Regions from separate parts of the Desulfofundulus sp. genome, predicted to be linked through region 1. Evidence: a T-box and tRNA genes for the amino acid it is inferred to sense, from the RefSeq annotation. Region 1 holds a T-box; the other holds one or more tRNA genes.
The links. The T-box of region 1 lies ahead of glyQ (glycine--tRNA ligase subunit alpha). A T-box ahead of a tRNA ligase gene usually reads a tRNA of that ligase, here a tRNA-Gly.
Positions count from the first base shown of each region.

Region 2: it has a tRNA-Gly gene. The T-box ahead of glyQ (glycine--tRNA ligase subunit alpha) is inferred to sense a tRNA for this amino acid. The anticodon was not compared.

Region 1 covers NZ_JBNATZ010000151.1:185-5,884, reverse strand. Annotated here, with positions in the region: gene ACPLUI_RS09775 (helix-turn-helix transcriptional regulator) at 1-335, opposite strand, end outside; gene glyS (glycine--tRNA ligase subunit beta) at 550-2,640, opposite strand; gene glyQ (glycine--tRNA ligase subunit alpha) at 2,689-3,555, opposite strand; T-box leader at 3,710-3,928, opposite strand; gene ACPLUI_RS09760 (DUF4342 domain-containing protein) at 4,058-4,507, opposite strand; gene recO (DNA repair protein RecO) at 4,568-5,359, opposite strand; partial or broken gene ACPLUI_RS09750 (N-acetylmuramoyl-L-alanine amidase) at 5,477-5,700, shown strand, end outside.
Region 2 covers NZ_JBNATZ010000038.1:126-13,650, forward strand. Annotated here, with positions in the region: partial or broken gene ACPLUI_RS04085 (ribonuclease PH) at 1-272, shown strand, start outside; gene ACPLUI_RS04090 (XTP/dITP diphosphatase) at 238-846, shown strand; gene ACPLUI_RS04095 (metallophosphoesterase) at 867-1,343, shown strand; gene ACPLUI_RS04100 (DUF47 domain-containing protein) at 1,400-2,014, opposite strand; gene ACPLUI_RS04105 (anion permease) at 2,213-3,238, shown strand; tRNA gene ACPLUI_RS04110 (tRNA-Gly) at 3,347-3,420, shown strand; gene ACPLUI_RS04115 (ATP-binding protein) at 3,514-4,443, shown strand; tRNA gene ACPLUI_RS04120 (tRNA-Arg) at 4,586-4,662, shown strand; gene ACPLUI_RS04125 (MFS transporter) at 4,978-6,159, opposite strand; gene ACPLUI_RS04130 (GH3 auxin-responsive promoter family protein) at 6,156-7,859, opposite strand; gene ACPLUI_RS04135 (PadR family transcriptional regulator) at 7,890-8,273, opposite strand; gene ACPLUI_RS04140 (hypothetical protein) at 8,540-9,286, opposite strand; gene upp (uracil phosphoribosyltransferase) at 9,512-10,150, shown strand; gene tig (trigger factor) at 10,436-11,755, shown strand; gene clpP (ATP-dependent Clp endopeptidase proteolytic subunit ClpP) at 11,814-12,407, shown strand; gene clpX (ATP-dependent Clp protease ATP-binding subunit ClpX) at 12,423-13,525, shown strand, end outside.

The DNA.
Region 1 (5,700 bases):
CGGACCACAATGAGTGTCCCCACGTCCTCAATGAACATGGTTACCACCGCATCATACACCGAGCAATGCTCCGACACCACTACAGGCACGGACTTTACTTCTCCCACCTTGATGCGGTGGAGCTTTTCGGCAATCACCTTGTTCGGTGTCTTGCCGCTGTAATAGTAGCCCACCCGGGGCCGGGCCTCCAAAAGGCCGGCCATGGTCAAAATAGCCATATCGGGACGCAAGGTGGCCCGGGTGAGGGAGAGGCGCTCGGCAATCTGCTCACCGGTAATGGGACCTTCCTTTTTGACAATCTCCAGAATGGCTTCCTGTCGCTTGGAAAGTTCCAATTTCATCGCCCCTTAAAAGAGCAATTATGCTATACTAATCAACCTTATGACCCCAATTATATATATTATATATTCCTTTAACATTTCCCTTCTGCACGGGAATTAAAATTCATGTATACAATTTAGTTCCTGCCCGGGTAAATATTGATCAACCGTTTAAAACGTTGACCACGGTCCATGCTTGTAAGAGGCAGCCCCACCGGCACCAGAATATTCAGGCCGGTGAAGCGACCAGTTTGCTCAGGTCGGCCACCTCCAGGGCCAGGGTGGCCACTCCTTTGAGCAGGCTCAAACGGTTGTTCCTGATCCTTTCGTCGTCCACCATGACCATGACAGCGTCAAAAAACTGATCAACACCCGGCCGCAGGGAAGCCATGGCTGCCAGCGCCCCCCGGTAATCCCGGGCGGCCAGGTTCCGGCCAACCTCCCTATGAACTTCTTTCAATTTTTCATACAGGGCCACTTCCGCGGGATGTACAAGGGCAGCCGGGTCGACTGTCGTGGAACCGTGTCTGCGGGACAGGTTGTAGGCACGGGTAAAAGCAGTGAGTACTGCTTCAAAATGAGGTTCGGCGCGAAAGGCTTCCAGTGCCCGGGCACGCTGCCAGGCACCGGTTAGATCATCAAGACCGACCGCCAGCACAGCCTCCACCGTATCGTAAGACAATCCCCGGTCGGCAAAAATCCCTTTCAGACGCTGGGCAAAGAAGTCCATCAAGTGGGAAACAACCTGTTCCCTACCCAGTTTTAGTTCAACCCGCCCCCTGTACTGCTCGTAGGCCTGTTCAATCAACCCGCGCAAGGAAAGTATCAGTTCACCCTCCAGGCAGATATAACATACCCCGAGGGCTTGCCGTCGCAACCCGTAAGGATCCTGGGAACCCGTGGGTTCGATACCGATGGCAAAACAACCCACCAGGGTATCCATCTTATCAGCAAGACTCAAAATCCGCCCCGGCATGCTTACCGGCAGCTCATCACCTGAAAAACGGGGCAGGTAATGCTCGTAAATAGCCCGGGCCACTGCCGGGTCCTCTCCGGAAGCCAGAGCATATTCCCGGCCCATAACACCCTGCAATTCGGGGAATTCGTAAACCATACTGGTCACAAGGTCGGCCTTGGCCAGGTATGCCGCACGCAGCACGTGTTCTGTTTCTTTTTCATCAGCGGCCAGAATACGGGCCAGGTAACGGGACAGGCCAATAAGGCGTTCCACCTTGTCGTAAACCGTACCCAAACTCTCCTGCCAGACGACCTTCTTTAAGGCCTCAACCCGGTCTGCCAGGGGTGTGGCCAGATCTTCTTTCCAGAAAAAGGCGGCATCGGCGAGGCGAGCCCGCAACACCTTTTCATTCCCGGCCCGGACGATATCCAGGTGCTCCTGGTTGCCGTTGCTGACAGCGATAAAACGGGGCAGTAATTTACCTGTGGCATCACGCACGGGGAAATAACGCTGGTGTTCGCGCATGGGCGTAACAAGAACCTCTGCGGGCAGGTGCAGAAAAGCTTCGTCAAAGCTGCCGCATAGGGCTGCCGGATATTCCACCAGGTTGGTCACTTCGGAAAGAAGCTCTTCGTCGGGTTCCACCCGACCGCCAACCCGAGCTGCCAGCTCCTGTACCTGGTCCCAGATCATCTTCCGGCGCCGGTCGGGGTCCACCACAACCCGGCCCCGCTCCATAACCTCCAGATATTTAGCGGCATGGGGAATTTCCAGAGGGCCTTCACTTAAAAACCGGTGTCCACATGTAATCCGCCCGGACCGCAGCCCCGCGTAGGAGAAATCAATCACCTGGTCGCCGTAGAGAGCGACCAGCCAGCGAATGGGACGGGCAAAACGCACCTCCAGAGCTCCCCAGCGCATGGGTTTTGGGAAATGCAAGCCGGCAATTATAGAGGGGCAGAGCTCTGCAAGCACTTCCGCTGCAGGCCGGCCCTCCTGACGCTTCACTGCAAAAACGTATTCGACGGGACCCAGGTTTTTCACCACCAGCTCTGAAACATCCACCCCCTGGCTTTTCGCAAAACCCAGGGCTGCACGGGTGGGCTCCCCGGCCGGATTGAAGGCCACTTTAACTGCCGGCCCTTTTACTTCCTGGACCAGTGACTCCTGCACATCACCCAGGTCGTGAACATAGAGGGCCAGGCGCCGGGGCGTGCCATAGGTTTTAATTTCACCAAAGGGCAGCCGGTTCTCCCGCAACAGATTTGCTGCCAGTTCCTTCAATTGTCCCAGGGCCGGGTCCAAAAACCGGGCCGGTATTTCTTCCGTACCAATTTCCAGTAAGAAATCCTGGGTATGCATGTCTGTCCTCCCTCGATAATAAGTTCTCATTCGGTAACTTAACGGTTGTCATTTTAAAAGAGGGTAACCCATTTCCTCCCGCTGGGCCACATAGGCCGCGGCACAGGCGCGGGCCAGGTTGCGTACCCGGTGGATGAAAGCAGTACGCTCGGTAACGCTGATAGCGCCCCGGGCATCCAGGAGGTTGAAGGTATGGGAACATTTGAGCACGTAATCGTACGCCGGCAGGACCAGGCCCTTTTCTACTATGCGCCGGGCTTCCCTTTCGTACATCTCGAAAAGCTTAAAAAGCATATCTGTATCTGCCTCTTCAAAATTATAATGGGAATATTCCACTTCGCCCCTGTGGTGTACATCTCCGTATGTCAGGCCGTTGACCCATTCGATGTCAAAAACATTATCCTTGCCCTGGATGAACATGGCCAGACGCTCCAAACCGTAAGTGATTTCCGCAGAAACGGGATGGCATTCCAGACCCCCGCATTGCTGGAAATAGGTGAACTGGGTGATCTCCATCCCGTCCAGCCATACCTCCCAGCCCAGACCCCAGGCACCCAGGGTGGGGGATTCCCAGTTATCCTCCACAAAACGTATATCATGCTCCCGGGGGTTGATCCCTATGGCCGCCAGACTCTCAAGGTATACCTCCACCACATCATCGGGGGAGGGTTTAAGGATCACCTGGTACTGGTAATAATGCTGCAGCCGGTTGGGATTCTCTCCGTAGCGGCCGTCGGTGGGCCGGCGGGAAGGCTCCACATAGGCCACCCGCCAGGGTTCGGGCCCTAAAACCCGCAAGAAAGTAGCCGGATTCATGGTACCCGCACCCTTTTCCACATCGTAAGGCTGCTGGATAATGCAGTTTTGACCGGCCCAAAAACGGTTTAAAGCCAGGATCAGGTCTTGAAAGTTCATGTAGACATTCCTCCCTGAAACACCTTTATTCCAAGGGACACTCCCCTGGTGGGGCTGCAACAAGACTAAACCGCCCTTTTCCCGGAGGCCCAAAGTCAAATAGTTAGTTTGCAGGCGGGCTTAAAAACTTAAACCCCCCGCCCGGGCATACCATGCCAGGGACGGGAGGTACTTCCCGCGGTTCCACCCTGTTTGGCCGCTACAAGAGCGGCCCCCTCATTTGGTGCAGGCTTTACTCACCGCCACCTGATACGGCGGCTTTCCTCCTGCCGCTCAGGAACCCCTTTCACACGGGTTCGTTTTACCGGGCTCCCACCTTTTCCCGGCTCTCTGTAAAAACTCCCCCGGCTACTCTTTCCCTCATCGCCGGATATTCTGTTGAACAATGTTAATTTATCAAATTGGCGGGCTAAAGTCAACGGGAACGCTGTTTGCCGTCGTCGCATCCCCATTGGCCATATTCTTTGCCAGCGGGAAGGCCGGAATCTTTCCGCACCCCCCCTTACGTAGGGCCCCCAGGTTCGGTATATTGCTGCTCCCCCTCAGCTTTATTTTGCTGATCACCCCGACCGGGACGTTCAATTTCCAGGGTGTAATTCCTGGCCATGGCCGTAACCGCACCCAGGGCTCCCAGCACAGCCAGCTGGCTGCTGGCCAGGGTTCCCACAAGACCCAGTGCCCCCAGGGGAGCGGGCAGTTCCATGACCGTCCTGTCCCCCTGTTTTATCTTGATTTTAGTTTCCTGGCTCCGGTGAAAAAGTTCCTTCAAGTGCTCCAAAAATTCCTGCCCCCGATCCTGGAGTTTTTCCGTGATGTGCTTCCTCTCTTCCTCCAGGCGAATAAGGGCCTGTACGACATCACCTCCGGAAGCATCAAGAGCCTCCTTGGCTTCCTTGTAACTCACCCCCAGGCGAGACCTGATCAGATCGATTTTTTCCAACTCGCTGTTCATGTGCAGCCCGTCCTCCCTGATTCTTTTATTTAACCTTATTTAACCCGGGAGTCCGGCCGTTTATACATGTTCCAGAAGTTCCAGAAAACGAGGGGATTTTATGCGCCTGTCCAGGTGGTACTCCAGATGGGAGCGCAGTACTTCCTTCAACTCCCTGCGAATCGCCATCCCCGCCTGCAACTGACCGAGTCTGCCGGGATCCCAGCGCAACAGAAGTTTCAGGAAATCCACCGTGCCCCGGCAACAGAGCAACCCGTTCCCTTCTTTTCCGGCACAGGTAGCACAGACCACACCTCCGGCCCCGGCATTGAAAACTACCCTGCTGCCTTTAATGGGTCCCCGGCATAAAACACAACTTTCCAGACAGGGCTGATAGCCAAGAATGGTCAGCAGCTTTATTTCAAAGGCCCGGGCCAGCAATTCGCCATCTCCATTACCCAAAACACGCAGCGTTTCCACCAACAATTTAAAAATCGCTTCGCCCGGCTCTTCTTCGGCGGTCATACTGTCCACCAGCTCGGTCAGATAAGCGGCATAGCTCAGCTTATCCAGGCGGCAGCGCAGTTCCGGAAACATCTCCAGCAGTTCGCACTGGCTTACCGTATCCAGACCGTTGCCCCGGCGGAGAAGAAATTGGGAATGGCAAAAGGGTTGCACCGCCCCCCGTTTACGGCTGGTGGGCTTACACGCCCCGTAAGCAATGACTCTCATTTTCCCTTTTTCCAGGGAAAATAAAGTTAATAACTGGTCGGCCTCCTGGATGTTCACGGATTTCAGAACCACCGCCCTGACCTTGTATAACCTCACCTGGCCCACCCTTTCCGCCCGGATAGACAAAATTCGTGTGTACAATCCAGAGAATATAATGAAAGTCTTCCTGTTGTTTACCATATATTTTACTGTATGACGCACAGCCTGACCAGGGTACTTAAGCCGGCCCGAGGGGGTGAAAGTATCAGGTTTGTTATTGTGCCTCTACAAAAGATAAAAATTATCCTCGTTGCCTGCTTGTTTCTGGGCGGCCTTTCTCTGGTACTGCACACCATGACCAGTATCCATCACCAGGCCTCTATCAATGCCCTTTCCTGGGCTTTAGCCGGCCGGGTAATTGTAGTGGATCCGGGACACGGCGGGGTGGATCCTGGAGTGGTGGGGAAAAACAATGTTCTGGAAAAGGACCTGGTCCTGGCCGT
Region 2 (13,525 bases), on a different contig from region 1:
TGGACCTGTGCTTTGCCGAGGACTCGGCTGCCGAGGTGGATATGAATGTGGTGATGACTGGTGAAGGCCGTCTGGTGGAAGTGCAGGGTACGGGGGAGGAAGCCTCCTTCACCCGGGAGGAATTGAACCGCATGCTGGACCTGGCGGCGGAAGGTATTCGGCTGCTGGTGGATTATCAGAAGGAAGTCCTGGGGCCGGCCCTGGTCAGCCAGATTGGACCCAAAGGGGAAATGAGAGATGAAACTGGTACTGGCTACACGCAATCAGGGTAAGGTGAGGGAACTCAGCGAACTGCTCTCCCCGCTGGGTTATGAGGTTGTTTCCCTTAATCAATACCCCGGTGTGCCGGAAATAATTGAGGACGGTGCGACATTTAAAGAGAATGCGGTCAAAAAGGCCACTGTGGTGGCCCGTTATACCGGCCAGATGGCCCTGGCCGATGATTCTGGTCTGGAAGTGGATTATCTGGGCGGTGCTCCGGGGGTGCATTCGGCCCGCTTTGCAGGAGAAAGGCACGACGACCGGGCTAATAATGAAAAACTTCTAAGGCTTCTAGCCGGTGTTCCTCCTGAAAGGCGTACTGCCCGCTTTCGCTGTGTGGTCGCCGTGGCTACTCCCACCGGGCAGGTCTTTACCGCGGAAGGGGCCTGTGAGGGGGTAATTGCAGATAGACCCCGGGGTGAGGGGGGCTTTGGCTATGACCCCCTCTTTTATGTACCTGCCTGGGGGAAGACCTTTGCCGAGCTGGAACCGGCGGTTAAAAACCAGATCAGCCACCGCGGCCGTGCCCTGGCCCTGATCCGGGAAATTCTGGCAGGCCTGCGCCGGGGACCGGATACAGTCTGAGGAGGACGGAGTGTTGATTGGTGCGCATAGGCGTGATCAGTGATACCCACGGGAAAGTAGACCGGGCGTTAAAACTTTTAAATGAGCTTGAGCCGCTCGACTTATTGCTGCATGCCGGAGATTTTTACCGCGACGGCCAGTTGCTGGGGGAGGCGCTGGATATACCGGTGCATGCGGTGGCCGGCAACTGCGACTTCCCCAAAGGTGGGCCGGGGGAAGAGGTGCTGGAACTGGCCGGAAAAAAGGTGTTCCTGACCCACGGCCACCTTTACCACGTGCATTCCTCACTGCAAAAACTTCTGTACCGCGCCCTTGAACTGCGGGTAGATGTGGTGGTTTTTGGACATACCCACGTCCGTTACTGCCAGGAGCACGAAGGTATTTTATTTTTCAACCCGGGCAGCGTCTATGACCCCCGGGGACAACAGGGACCCGGGTGCGGCCTTCTGATCATTGAAGGGCGGGAAGTTAAAGCGAGTTTTGGCCCCCAGCGGTAAAAGGACCACAAAAATGTAACCCCGGCGGCGGTGGCAGCCGGGGGTTTTTAAAAGTTTTAGCTGCGCATTATGATGCCTTCCAGAACGTTGGCCACATCTTCACAGCAGTCAAGAATGGATTCCATTTTTTCGTAGATTTCTTTAAATTGGATAATCTTTTTCAGGTCGTTATTTTCGTGGAAGAGGACCTGCAAACTCTCGCGGTAGAGCTGGTCGGCCTCTTTCTCCAGGTCGTTGATACGGAAGGTGTGGCGGTGGATTTCATTTAATTTTTTGTCGGCCAGCAGCTGAACCGCTTCCACAATCTCATCCATGCAGTTTTCCACGATCCGGGCGAACAGGCGCATGTATGGGTCTGGTTCTTTAATCCGGTATATGTCCAGCAGGTCCGAGCAGGCTTCCATCCCGTCGAGGACGTCGTCCAGCTTTACTGTGAGCAGCATAATGTCTTCCCGTTCCAACGGGGTTATGAAGGTCTGGTTTAATGCTTTGAAGATGGTATGGGTGTACTCGTCGCCCCGGTCTTCCAGGAGCTTGATGTTTTCCGCATAGCTTTCAGTATCCTCCAGGAGTTCGACGTTTTCCCGGAAAAGCCTGGCAGCCTCTTTCAAATTCTTCACAATCAGGATGAAGTGTTCAAAAAAAACATCTTGCCTGCGTTTTAAAATCATAGAAAAATTTGCCTCCAGTTACCTCCGTCTTTTTCCTTATATTTTAAACGTTATAATGTTCAAAAGTCCAGAGGGATCGATTTGTAGTGACAGGAAAGATTAAATTTAACAGATTTTTAACAAATCTCTGCGGAGATCAATGTTAATATACTTAGGGAGGACCTGTCCAGCCCATAATGGAGAAAGGAGAAATGCCGGGTGTTTGACAGTCACTTGGCGCTGATTGTTTTGGTAATTCTCCTGGCACTCACCTTTGACTTTATCAACGGTTTTCACGATACAGCCAACGCCATCGCCACTTCCATTTCCACCAAGGCTTTGAGGCCGCGGACGGCGATCGTCCTGGCTTCCGTGATGAACTTCATAGGGGCCATGACCTTCACGGGTGTGGCAAAGACTATCGGCGGGAAAATAGCTGACCCCTTGAGCCTGAGCAACGGGATGGTAGTTGTGCTGGCTGCTCTTATAGCGGCCAGTATCTGGAACCTGTTCACCTGGTACTACGGCCTGCCCAGCAGTTCCTCCCACGCCCTGATTGGTTCTTTGACCGGTGCGGTGATTACATCAGCAGGTTTTTCGGCAGTTAATTTTCATGGTTTCATCAGCATTCTGGAAGCCCTGATCCTGTCACCGCTGCTGGCTGTTGTTGCCGGTTTTACCATCATGACCCTCATCAAGGTGATTTTCCACTACTCTGTTCCTCACCGGATTAACCGCCGCTTCCGCATACTACAGGTTTTTACCGCTGCTTTCCAGGCCTTTTCCCACGGCACCAACGATGCCCAGAAAACCATGGGTATCATTACCTTCGCCCTGGTGGCCGGCGGGTTTCAAAACTCGCTTCACATTCCGGTTTGGGTCAAGCTCTCCGCCGCCCTGGCCATGGCGCTGGGCACTTCGGTGGGTGGCTGGAGGATCATTAAAACTGTGGGTACGCGTATCATCAAGCTGGACCCGGGTAGTGGTTTTTCCGCCGACTTGAGTTCAGCCCTGGTGATCCTGGGGGCTACATTTTTAAAGCTCCCCGTGAGTACCACCCATGTCATTTCCTCTTCGGTCATCGGTGTGGGTACGGCCAGGCGTTTTTCCACGGTCAAGTGGGGGACAGCCCAGAAAATCGTGACAGCCTGGCTGGTGACGCTGCCGGTTACTGCCCTCCTGGCAGGATTATCCTACGGGGTTTGTGCGGGGATAGGCAGGCTGGCGGCAGCAGTTCTACTGTAGCGGGCCGTCCCTTTTATCTCCCTGTTTTTCCTGATAATTGTTTTGACTTCCGCCTATCTTTCCGTTATAATATTATTTGCTGATGACAACTGAAGCTTTTCTTTGCGAGCGGGTGTAGCTCAATGGTAGAGCACCGGCCTTCCAAGCCGGGTACGTGGGTTCGATTCCCATCACCCGCTCCAATTATTGATAATACCTGATTTTCCGAACCGCGCCGGTGCTGCTGAGAGTTCCCCATCTTTCCACGCTGTCTACAGGGAAGGAGGGTGTTTGAAATGCGGCGCTGTGTGAAATGCAAAGGGGAACCGGTCATCGATCTGAAGTCGACCAATGCAGCTTTTTGCGAAGAACACTTTATCGAATACTTTTTAAGGCAGGTTGGCAGGGCCGTTGAAAAATATAAAATGATGGCGGGGGGTCAGCAGGTGCTGGTCGCCGTATCGGGCGGCAAGGACAGCATGGCCCTCTGGGATGCCCTTCTGTCACTGGGCTACGAGGCTGACGGGTTGCACATCGACCTGGGTATAGGAGAATATTCAAGGAAATCCCGGCTGGTTTGTGAGAAGTTTGCCGCCGTCCGGGGAGCGCGGCTGTACGTCCTCTCCCTGGTGGATACGTACGGCACGAATATGGAGGAAATCGTTCGGCGCACCCGCCGGGTTAGCTGTTCAGTCTGTGGTACGGTTAAAAGGTACCTGATGAACATGGTGGTACAACAAAAAGGCTACCGGGTGGTGGCAACGGGGCATAACCTGGACGATGAGACGGCGGCATTGCTAAGCAATTTGTTCAGCTGGCAGGAAGGTTACCTGGCGCGCCAGTATCCCTGCCTGCCTTCCACGCACCCCCGCCTCCCCGCGCGCATTAAACCGCTGGTGCGGCTGGGTGAACAGGAAACGGAGATGTACTGCCGTGTGAAGGGTATTGAATTTTGGGCCGGAGACTGCCCTCTGGCCCGGGGGGCAACATCTTTAGTCTATAAAGACCTGGTTAATTCTCTGGAAGATAAAATGCCCGGCACCAAGAGGAGATTCCTTTTCGGTTTCTGGGAGAGGGGGCGCAGGAATTTTACCGGTGAACCGGTGGAATTAAAAGACTGTTCCCTGTGCGGTCAGCCGACCACGGCAGATACCTGCCTCTTTTGCCGGCTGATGCAGAAGGCCGGTATCAACCCCTTGAGTCAGCCCCAGGTTTCGCAAGTGTAGGCGTGACCCCCTTTGTTGGGCAGGGTTGTGGGGAGCCTGTAAAAAGAGAGTTACAGGCTGTTGCCGGTTTGGTGCTTCTATAGTATAATATAGTCGCTACAAATCAATGGGGGCGGGCAAAAAGCCAGCCGCCCCCGGTGATGTCCCAGTAGCTCAGCTGGACAGAGCAACGGACTTCTAATCCGTGGGTCGGGGGTTCGAATCCCTCCTGGGACGCCATGTAAGAAAAATCAAAGGTTTACGGACTGACCCTCCTCGAGAAATCCGTTGTTTCTGACGAGGAGGGTTTTTTGTGCCAGAATAGCCAAACTCAACCCGGAGGCAATGGCTGAGGACGCCATAAGAGGGTACATCGAGAGTCTGAAAAAACATGGAGAGCCGCTACCCTTTGGCGGGAAATAAGAAACTGTTAATTTGGGCCGACAGCAGGCCGGTCAGTGCGGCCTGCTGCCCGGAGCGGTGAGCTGATCATCTTGCCGCCCGTTGGGTTTAGTCGGATTGCTTTTTAAAGGTTGCTTCCGGTTTTAAAGCTGTTCAACGGGTCTGTTCGACAAGCTTGGGGGGTTCGAAGCTGGCTATTTTAAACCATGTGGCCGCAGCCGTCAGCAACATAATCGCAGCGCCCGAAAAATACGGCACATTCATATGGAGGTCATATAATGCACCACCAGCCACCGGTCCCAGTATCCGGCCGAGGCTGTTGGACGACTGCATCAGTCCCATAGCGCTCGCCTGCCTGCCTGATGCATTTTTAGACAATAGGCTGGAAGCGCTTGGTCCGAGTAAAGAGGTGCCTGTATTGAAGATTGCGGCGTTCAGAATCAGCAATAACCTGTTGGAAGTCGTTAAAATAAGTAACATGCCGAGGGATGAGACGAGCATACCTGTTCTGATCAGATTAACGTCACCGAACCTTTTAGCCAGCTTGCCAAGCAGCCCTCCCTGAACGGCAACGCCGGTCAAGCCGAGAATAGCGAAGAGGACTCCGACTTCTCTGGGGCCGAAACCGGCTTTTTGGGCCGCAAATAAAGCAAACGTTGCTTCGAACATCGACATGGTGAAGTACAGTACGAAGCCGAGAACAAAAATTACCAGAAGAGGGTTTTTCAAAACGTTCAGGGTAATCCTGTCCCTGCCTGTAGCTTTGCTGGGACCGCGCTTTTCAAGAGACTCGGGTAGAAAGGAAATGGCAAAAAGCAGGTTCAAGATGGCCAATCCTCCGGCTACGAAAAAGGGCAGGGTGAAGTTGTAATGGCCCAACCAGCCTCCTATAGCCGGGCCTGCAATCATGCCCAGTCCCATGGCTGCGCCCATCATGCCCATACCCCGGGACCTTTCTTCACCGCTGGTTTTGTCAGCAATGTAGGCCATGGCTGTGGGCAGGGTGGCCGATGAAATAATGCCGGAGAGTATTCTGATAGCAAACATCATCCATAGTTTCGAGGCCAAACCAAACAATATAAACGTAATTCCGTATCCGCTCAAACCCATTAGCAAAAACGGTCTCCTGCCGATGCGGTCGGACAGCCTGCCCCACAAAGGAGCAAAAATAAATTGCATCAAAGAATAGGTAGCCATAAAGAATCCCAGGGTGGCGGGTCCTCCACCCAGTTTGACAATCATAAAGGGGAAAATCGGGATGACGATGCCAAAACCTGCCATTACCAGGAACAAGGTAATAAAAAGGATTGTCACCGGTCCGATGTTTTTGCTCATTGCGCCAACCCCTGTTCGCATTTTGAATTTATAACGGAACGGGATAAAAATTGGAGTAATTTCTGGTCTTCGACCAGCCTTGGAACTTTCACCTGGTTCATGGAAGCACCCTTTGCTATGAGTCTTTGCTGGAGTTCTTGAAAAGTACCCGGCTTAACCACCCGTAATGACAGGTTGCCTATACGCCCGGCCTTAAGGTTGGCTCCGTACCTTGGATTGGCCTCTTCTAGTGCTTTTTCCAGAACGTCCCGGCATTGTGTCATATCCGTTAATCCTTCGGGATTGAGAACTTCAACAAAGAACACGTATCTTCCGGGTGACGTGTCAAGGTCGAGCGCTGTGGTATAATCCACCAGGACACAGCCCCATTGTCTGGCAGCCTTTCCTAGTGCGCAATAGACTGCCTCTTCCAGGGTTTTTTCCCCCGCCAGGTTGAGTAACTGCCCTTTTCTGTGTAAAAATTCAATGACCGGGCTGTTGTTGAAATAACCCGTCACCTTGATTATGTCTCCAAGCCTGTAGCGATACAATCCCGCATAGTTGGTAACCACAACCTCGTAACTTTGTCCCGGTTCCAGCTGGTTAAGATTGAGTGTGGCCGGATTTGATTTATCAAGCTGGTCTGCCGGAATGAATTCAAAAAAAGCGGTCCGGGGTGTAAGCACATAACTGGTCTCGCCGGGCCTGATGGCTATACCCACCATGGCTTCGGTAGCACTATAAACAGCTGAATAAACGGGTAGTTGCCCGATGTATAGTTGAAGTTTGTCCATATAAATTTTGAAGCTTCCCCCGGCCACGCAGCAGATATACTGCATCCGGGGCCACAGACGTAAAGCTATGCCTGTCATCCCCCTGCTAATCTCTGAGGCCAGTTGTTCAGCCCGGCCGGGGTCGGGCAGCAGTCGTTTCTGAAGCGCTGCCCTGATTTCCGGTTCCAAATTCAGGTGTTTGCTGAGGCTCCCTTTTGCCAGGTCGGCAGTTAAATTGGACCATTCTTCTTCCAGAACACGGAACAGGTGGAGTATCGATGATGGGAAAGGTGCGTTGATAAAACCGAGTTCTTTTTCCCTGAGCGCAAAAAGCAGGTGTAAATACAGTGCTGTTCGCTGGTCGGTTAACTCTAAAATTTCAGGAGGTGAAGTCCACAGGTAAGGTGTGATCGCTTTCATGGAAGCCATTCCGCTCGAAGTTGCCGCACCGACCGGGATTCCTCCGCTGGTTGAGCCGTTCCTGGCCGAATTCATTAATAGTAATCCTCTCCGGTCGCTGCGGTGACCCGGTATCGAACGGTGCAATATACCCTGGGTCAGCAGCATCATATGGGTGTTGACCAATTTCCTGCTCACAGAGGTGACGGGTATTAACTTTTGCCTGCCCGTGGTTCCGGAACTCAAACCAAAATATATTACCGGGAGCGAAGTCAGGACGTTTTTCTCACCAGTGGCCATTCTTTCAATGTAAGGTTCATAATCGTTGTAGGTAGTTAAGGGTACTCTTTGCTTATATTCCTTGACATTACTTATGGCCTGGAACTTGTGGAGGCGACCGTATGCGGAATCACGGTTTAAATGTAATATCCTTTTTAGAACCTTTTCGTTGACTGCAACTGCGTTTATGGTATCCGTTTCAAATTTTCTTGTATAAATTTCAGCTGCGGTATTCATGGCCAAACCAAGTATGCGTTGAACAGCAGACATTGTGTCACATCCTCCGTGGTCAGTTGAAAGTTAGATTTCTGCCAGGTGGAGACGTAGAACTTCAATCGTTTTGGCCAGCCGGGGCTTGATCTCCTCTCTCATGTCCAGGTATACCTGTCTGCCCCGGGCAGTCAGTTCATAAACTCTGACCAATCCTCTTGCAGGATCTGTACTTTGAGAGATAAGACCCATCCTTTCCATTTTCTGAAGCATGGGGTAAATGGAGCCCGGGGAAGGTTTCCAGTTTCCCCTGGTCATCTCCATTATCCGGTCCATAATTTGTTTTCCATACATTTTTTCTTTGGACAATAAACAAAGGACATAAAAGGGCAATAATCCCTTGAGAAACAAGCCGCCACACAATTTAGAAAGGTCGACCAGTTCGTTATAAGTTCTGTTGGTATCAGGATCCATAATAAAAGGGTTTTAAAAACCCCCCTGACTCCCTCCTTTCAATAAAGTATCGTTAACGATAATATATATCATAATAAAGAAGTAGTCAATTAGCCAACTTTTGATCACGAAATACATTACTAAATATCCCCCAAGTAGTTTGCTCGGACATGTGTTCCTTTACGGTTAACAGCGGTTTCTTGAAATCTACATAAAACAAAAACCCGGGCTGGTCCTGGTCCATCCCGGGTTTTCAGACTAGTGGGTATGTTCGCCCCTGTGTAACTTTACAGGCCGACCCTGGCGCGAGCGTAGGGCTCCATGTGACCGCGCACATTGAGACTCTTGGACATGACGATCATCTCTCCGTCTTCCAGGGGGATGCCTGTCTTGGGGTGAGGTCCTATTTGTTCGATCAACCACTCTTTGAACAACTGCAGACCGCCCATGTTTACCGGAAAACCACCCCACAAATCCCACGCCCTGAAGTAAACATAAAAATGCAGCCGGTAGACCCCCGCCTTTCTGTCCAGGCGGATTTTGGTGTCAATCAGCCTGAGGCACGGCAGGGACTTCCCTCTGGCCAGGTCGGCAGGGGAAGCTACTTCTATACACCCTTTGACGTGGTCGAAACCATAAGTGCGGTAGTAACGGATCAGGTCGTCCACCTGCTGGCAGATGCGCTCTCCGTAGGTGTAAGACTCGTTTTCTGATCTGTACGGGTTCAGGATGTAGGTGGCAAAGTATTCCTCGATCTTGTCCATCGTGGTAGGGGGTGCCGGAATGCCCAGTCCTGGCGGCAGGATATCGCAGAGCGGCCGCTCCCAGGGGTGCGTGATCTGGCACACCAGGAAGTCGAATTCACGCCGGCTGTTGTCGCACCGGCCCTGCTCATCTGCGCCGCCGCCCCACTCGGGGAAGTATGTGTAGGCGTCAATTTCGAAGAGCTTTTTTAAGAGCAGGTACCAGGCTTCAGGGAGGTTTCTGGCTTTAATAAAAACTGGTTCGAGGTATTCCCTTATATCTTCAGACATTTTCCTCTGTCTCCTTTTTATCTTTAATCGGTAAGAATGTAACATTTGAGAGATTCTGAGTCAAGACATATCTTTGTGTATGTGTATGTCCCCAAACATTTGCTCCCATGGTATAATTAAAGCGTGGCAGGAAAAGGTGCCACGGGGTTACAGAAAAACGGTGAATAATATAGCGTAGTTATTCAGCATACTTGTATAACTGATCCTGTTGCAGGAGGGGGAAAAGTGAATTCCGTGATTTTGGTCAAGCATCCCCTGGTCAGCGACCGGCTCCGGACTCTGCGGGACCGGGAAACCGGTACCGAGCTCTTTCGCAGGGCTTTGCGAGAGCTGGGCCTCGTGCTGGCCGTGGAGGCGACCCGTCACCTGCCCACCAGGGAAACCACCGTGGTTACACCCCTGGGTGTGGAAGCCCGGGTTGAGGAAGTGGACTCCGCCAGGTGTCTTCTGGTCCCGGTGCTGCGGGCAGGCCTGGGTTTTGTGGACAGTTTCTTTGAATTCCTGCCCAAAGCCGGGGTCGCCCACGTGGGCGTGGCCAGGGACCACGATACACTGGAAGCGAGGGTTTACCTGAGTTCAGTGCCCGGTAATGCGTTTGAGTACGACCATGTATTTATACTGGACCCCATGCTGGCGACTGGTAACACCAGCGTAAAAGTTCTGGAGTTGTTGCGTGAAGCCGGTTGCTCGAGCGACAAAGTGACCCTCGTTTGCGCGTTTGCCGTGGAACCCGGGATAGAACGGGTTGTCCGGGGATTCCCGGGTATCCGGATCGTGACCGCTTCCATAGACCCGGTTTTAAACGACTCTGGTTATATTGTACCCGGCCTGGGAGATGCGGGAGACAGGCTCTTTTTAACATAATTTGGTATTGCAGTTTTTGCTCTCTTCAGGTAAAATACCTTACTAGTGTACGGCGCATATATCAGGCCAGGAAAGACTTTTCCGGTGCGAATTTTACCGTAAATTTTTTGGGGGCTGGGAGGTAAAAGGTCTTTCTTTCTGGAGGAAATATCCTTCAACCGTAGAATTAAGTATTTACCTGAAAAAATGGTTACACTATAGTAATGTTCGACCTGTATATGGCAAAAAGGGTTAAAAGGGGTTAAATCTGGTGTTGCTAAAAAGCTGTTATAAGGGGGAGCATAGATGAAAGCTAACGCGGAAAGGATAGAGAAAAACACTGTTTTACTGGAAGTAGAGGTAGATGCCGATCAATTTTCCCAGGCAATGGATAAAGCCTACCGGAAACTGGCCAGGAAGGTCAACGTGCCCGGTTTCCGGCCTGGTAAAGCTCCCCGGATTATCCTGGAGCGGCATATCGGCAAACAGGCATTGCTGGATGAAGCAGTGGAAATCCTTATTCCGGAGGCTTATTTTAAAGCGGTACAGGATACGGGTATCGAGCCGGTGGCCCAGCCCCAGCTGGAACTTGTCCAGGTGGAAGAGGGTAAGCCGGTGGTGTTCAAGGCCAGGGTTGTGGTAAAACCTGAAGTAGAACTGGGTCAGTATAAGGGGTTGGAAGTAACCCAACCAGGTACGGAAGTCACACCTGAAGATGTCCAGAAGGAACTGGAACGGCTGCAGAACCGTCATGCCAAGCTGGTAAGCCTTGACGAGGGTACGGTGCAGCAAGGGGATTTTGTCACCATTGATTTTGAAGGCCGTGTTGACGGCGAACCGTTTGAAGGGGGGCAGGCTACCGATTACACGCTGGAGGTTGGGAATGCCGGTTTAATTCCCGGTTTTGAGGAACAGCTGGTTGGGATGTCCATCAATGAAACCAGGGAAATTACGGCTCGTTTTCCCGAGGACTATCCCAGGCCGGAGCTCTCGGGAAAGGAAGCAGTATTCACCGTCACTGTGAAGGCCATCAGGCGCAGGGAACTAGCTCCACTGGATGACGAGTTTGCCAAGGACGTAAGCGAATTTGATACCCTGGAGGAATTAAGGGCGGACCTGGAGAATAAATTAAAACAAGCTGCTGAAAACAGGGCAAAAGCAGAAATCAGGCAGGCTGTCCTCAAGAAAGCGGTGGAAAATGCGCAGGTCGATATCCCCGAAGAAATGATCAAGACCCGTCTGGCGGAAATGCTTCAAAGCCTGGAACGGCGCTTGATGGTTCAGGGCCTTACTCTTGAAAACTACCTGAAGTATTCGAACAGCACCATGGAGGATATGGAAGAACGCCTCCGCCCGGATGCCCAGGAGAGCCTGAAGACCATGCTGGTGCTGGATGCCATCGCCAGGGCTGAAAACATCACCGTCACCGAGGAAGAAATACAGGCCGAAATTGAGCGCATGGCTAAGGAAATGCAGCAGGACCCTGAGGTAGTGCGTAAAGTGGTGGAAGGTCAGGGGCAGCTGGAGGCGGTCATAACCGGGTTGGTGCGGGAAAAGGTAATCCAGTTTCTGGTTGACCATGCCAGGATAGTTGCTCAAGACGGGCAGCAAACAGCAGCGGAGTAATTTCCCGTGGTGAACGCTCGAATGAAAATCCATCCTTTACGCAGGAGGTAACGTTACGATGTCGACCCTGGTTCCGATTGTCGTTGAACAAACCAACCGCGGTGAGCGGGCATATGATATTTATTCACGCCTTTTAAAAGACCGGATAATTTTTATCGGTGGACCCATAGACGACCATGTGGCCAACCTGGTTATTGCCCAGATGCTCTTCCTGGAGGCTGAAGATCCCGAAAAAGATATCCATTTTTATATCAATTCTCCCGGCGGAATCGTTACTGCCGGGCTCGCCATTTACGATACCATGCAGTATATCAAACCGGATGTTTCCACCATCTGCCTGGGCCAGGCCGCCAGCATGGGCTCCTTCTTGCTGGCTGCCGGGGCCAAGGGCAAGCGTTATGCACTACCTTACGCTCGTATCATGCTGCACCAGCCTCTGGGCGGGGTGCAGGGTCAGGCCACGGAAATTGAGATTCATGCCCGGGAAATCCTTCGCATAAAAGATATCCTTAACGAGCTGCTGGCCAAACATACCGGCCAGTCGAGGGAAAAAATTGCCAAAGATACCGAGCGTGATTTCTTTATGTCAGCTGAGGAAGCAAAAGAATATGGTATCATCGATGAGGTGTTGAATTACCGGAAGCCAAAATAAAAGAGGTGTTTAGCCATGTTTAACGACAAAGGTCAGCTCAAGTGCTCCTTTTGCGGCAAGCTTCAGGACCAGGTCAAAAAACTGGTGGCCGGTCCTGGGGTCTACATTTGTGATGAGTGTATTGAGCTTTGCAATGAAATTATTGAAGAGGAACTGAGCGAGGACCTTGGGCTTGACCTGGGGGATATTCCCAAGCCCAAGGAAATTAAAGAAATACTGGACCAGTACGTCATCGGCCAGGAGCAGGCCAAGAAAACCCTGGCCGTGGCGGTTTACAACCACTACAAGCGTATCAACCTGGGTGGCAAGATAGACGATGTGGAACTGCAGAAGAGCAACATTATCATGCTGGGGCCGACGGGCTGCGGTAAAACCCTGCTGGCCCAGACCCTGGCCCGGTTGCTCAATGTACCCTTTGCCATTGCTGACGCCACATCTCTGACTGAGGCCGGTTATGTGGGTGAGGACGTGGAAAACATCCTGTTGAAACTCATCCAGGCGGCTGATTACGATGTGGAGAAAGCGGAAAAGGGCATCGTCTACATTGACGAAATTGACAAGATCGCCCGCAAGTCGGAAAACCCGTCCATTACCCGGGACGTGTCCGGCGAGGGTGTTCAGCAGGCTCTTTTAAAGATCCTGGAGGGCACTGTTGCCAGCGTGCCGCCCCAGGGTGGCCGCAAGCACCCCCACCAGGAGTTCATCCAGCTGGATACCACCAACATCCTGTTTATCTGCGGTGGTGCCTTTGACGGTATCGAAAAGATCATCCAGAACCGCATCGGGAAGAAGGGCCTGGGCTTTGGGGCCGAAATCCAGAGCAAGCGTGACCAGAAGATTGGGGAAATCTTGAGCCACATTCTACCTGAAGACCTGCTTAAATACGGTCTTATCCCCGAGTTTGTGGGCCGCTTGCCCATTATCGTCACCCTGGATGCCCTGGATGAGGAAGCCCTCATTCGCATCCTGACCGAGCCCAAGAATGCCCTGGTCAAGCAGTATGAAAAGCTGTTCGAGCTGGATGGGGTGAGCCTTGAGTTTCATCCAGACGCCCTGCGGACGGTGGCCCAGGAAGCTCTCAAGCGCAACACCGGGGCGCGGGGGCTGCGTGCCATTCT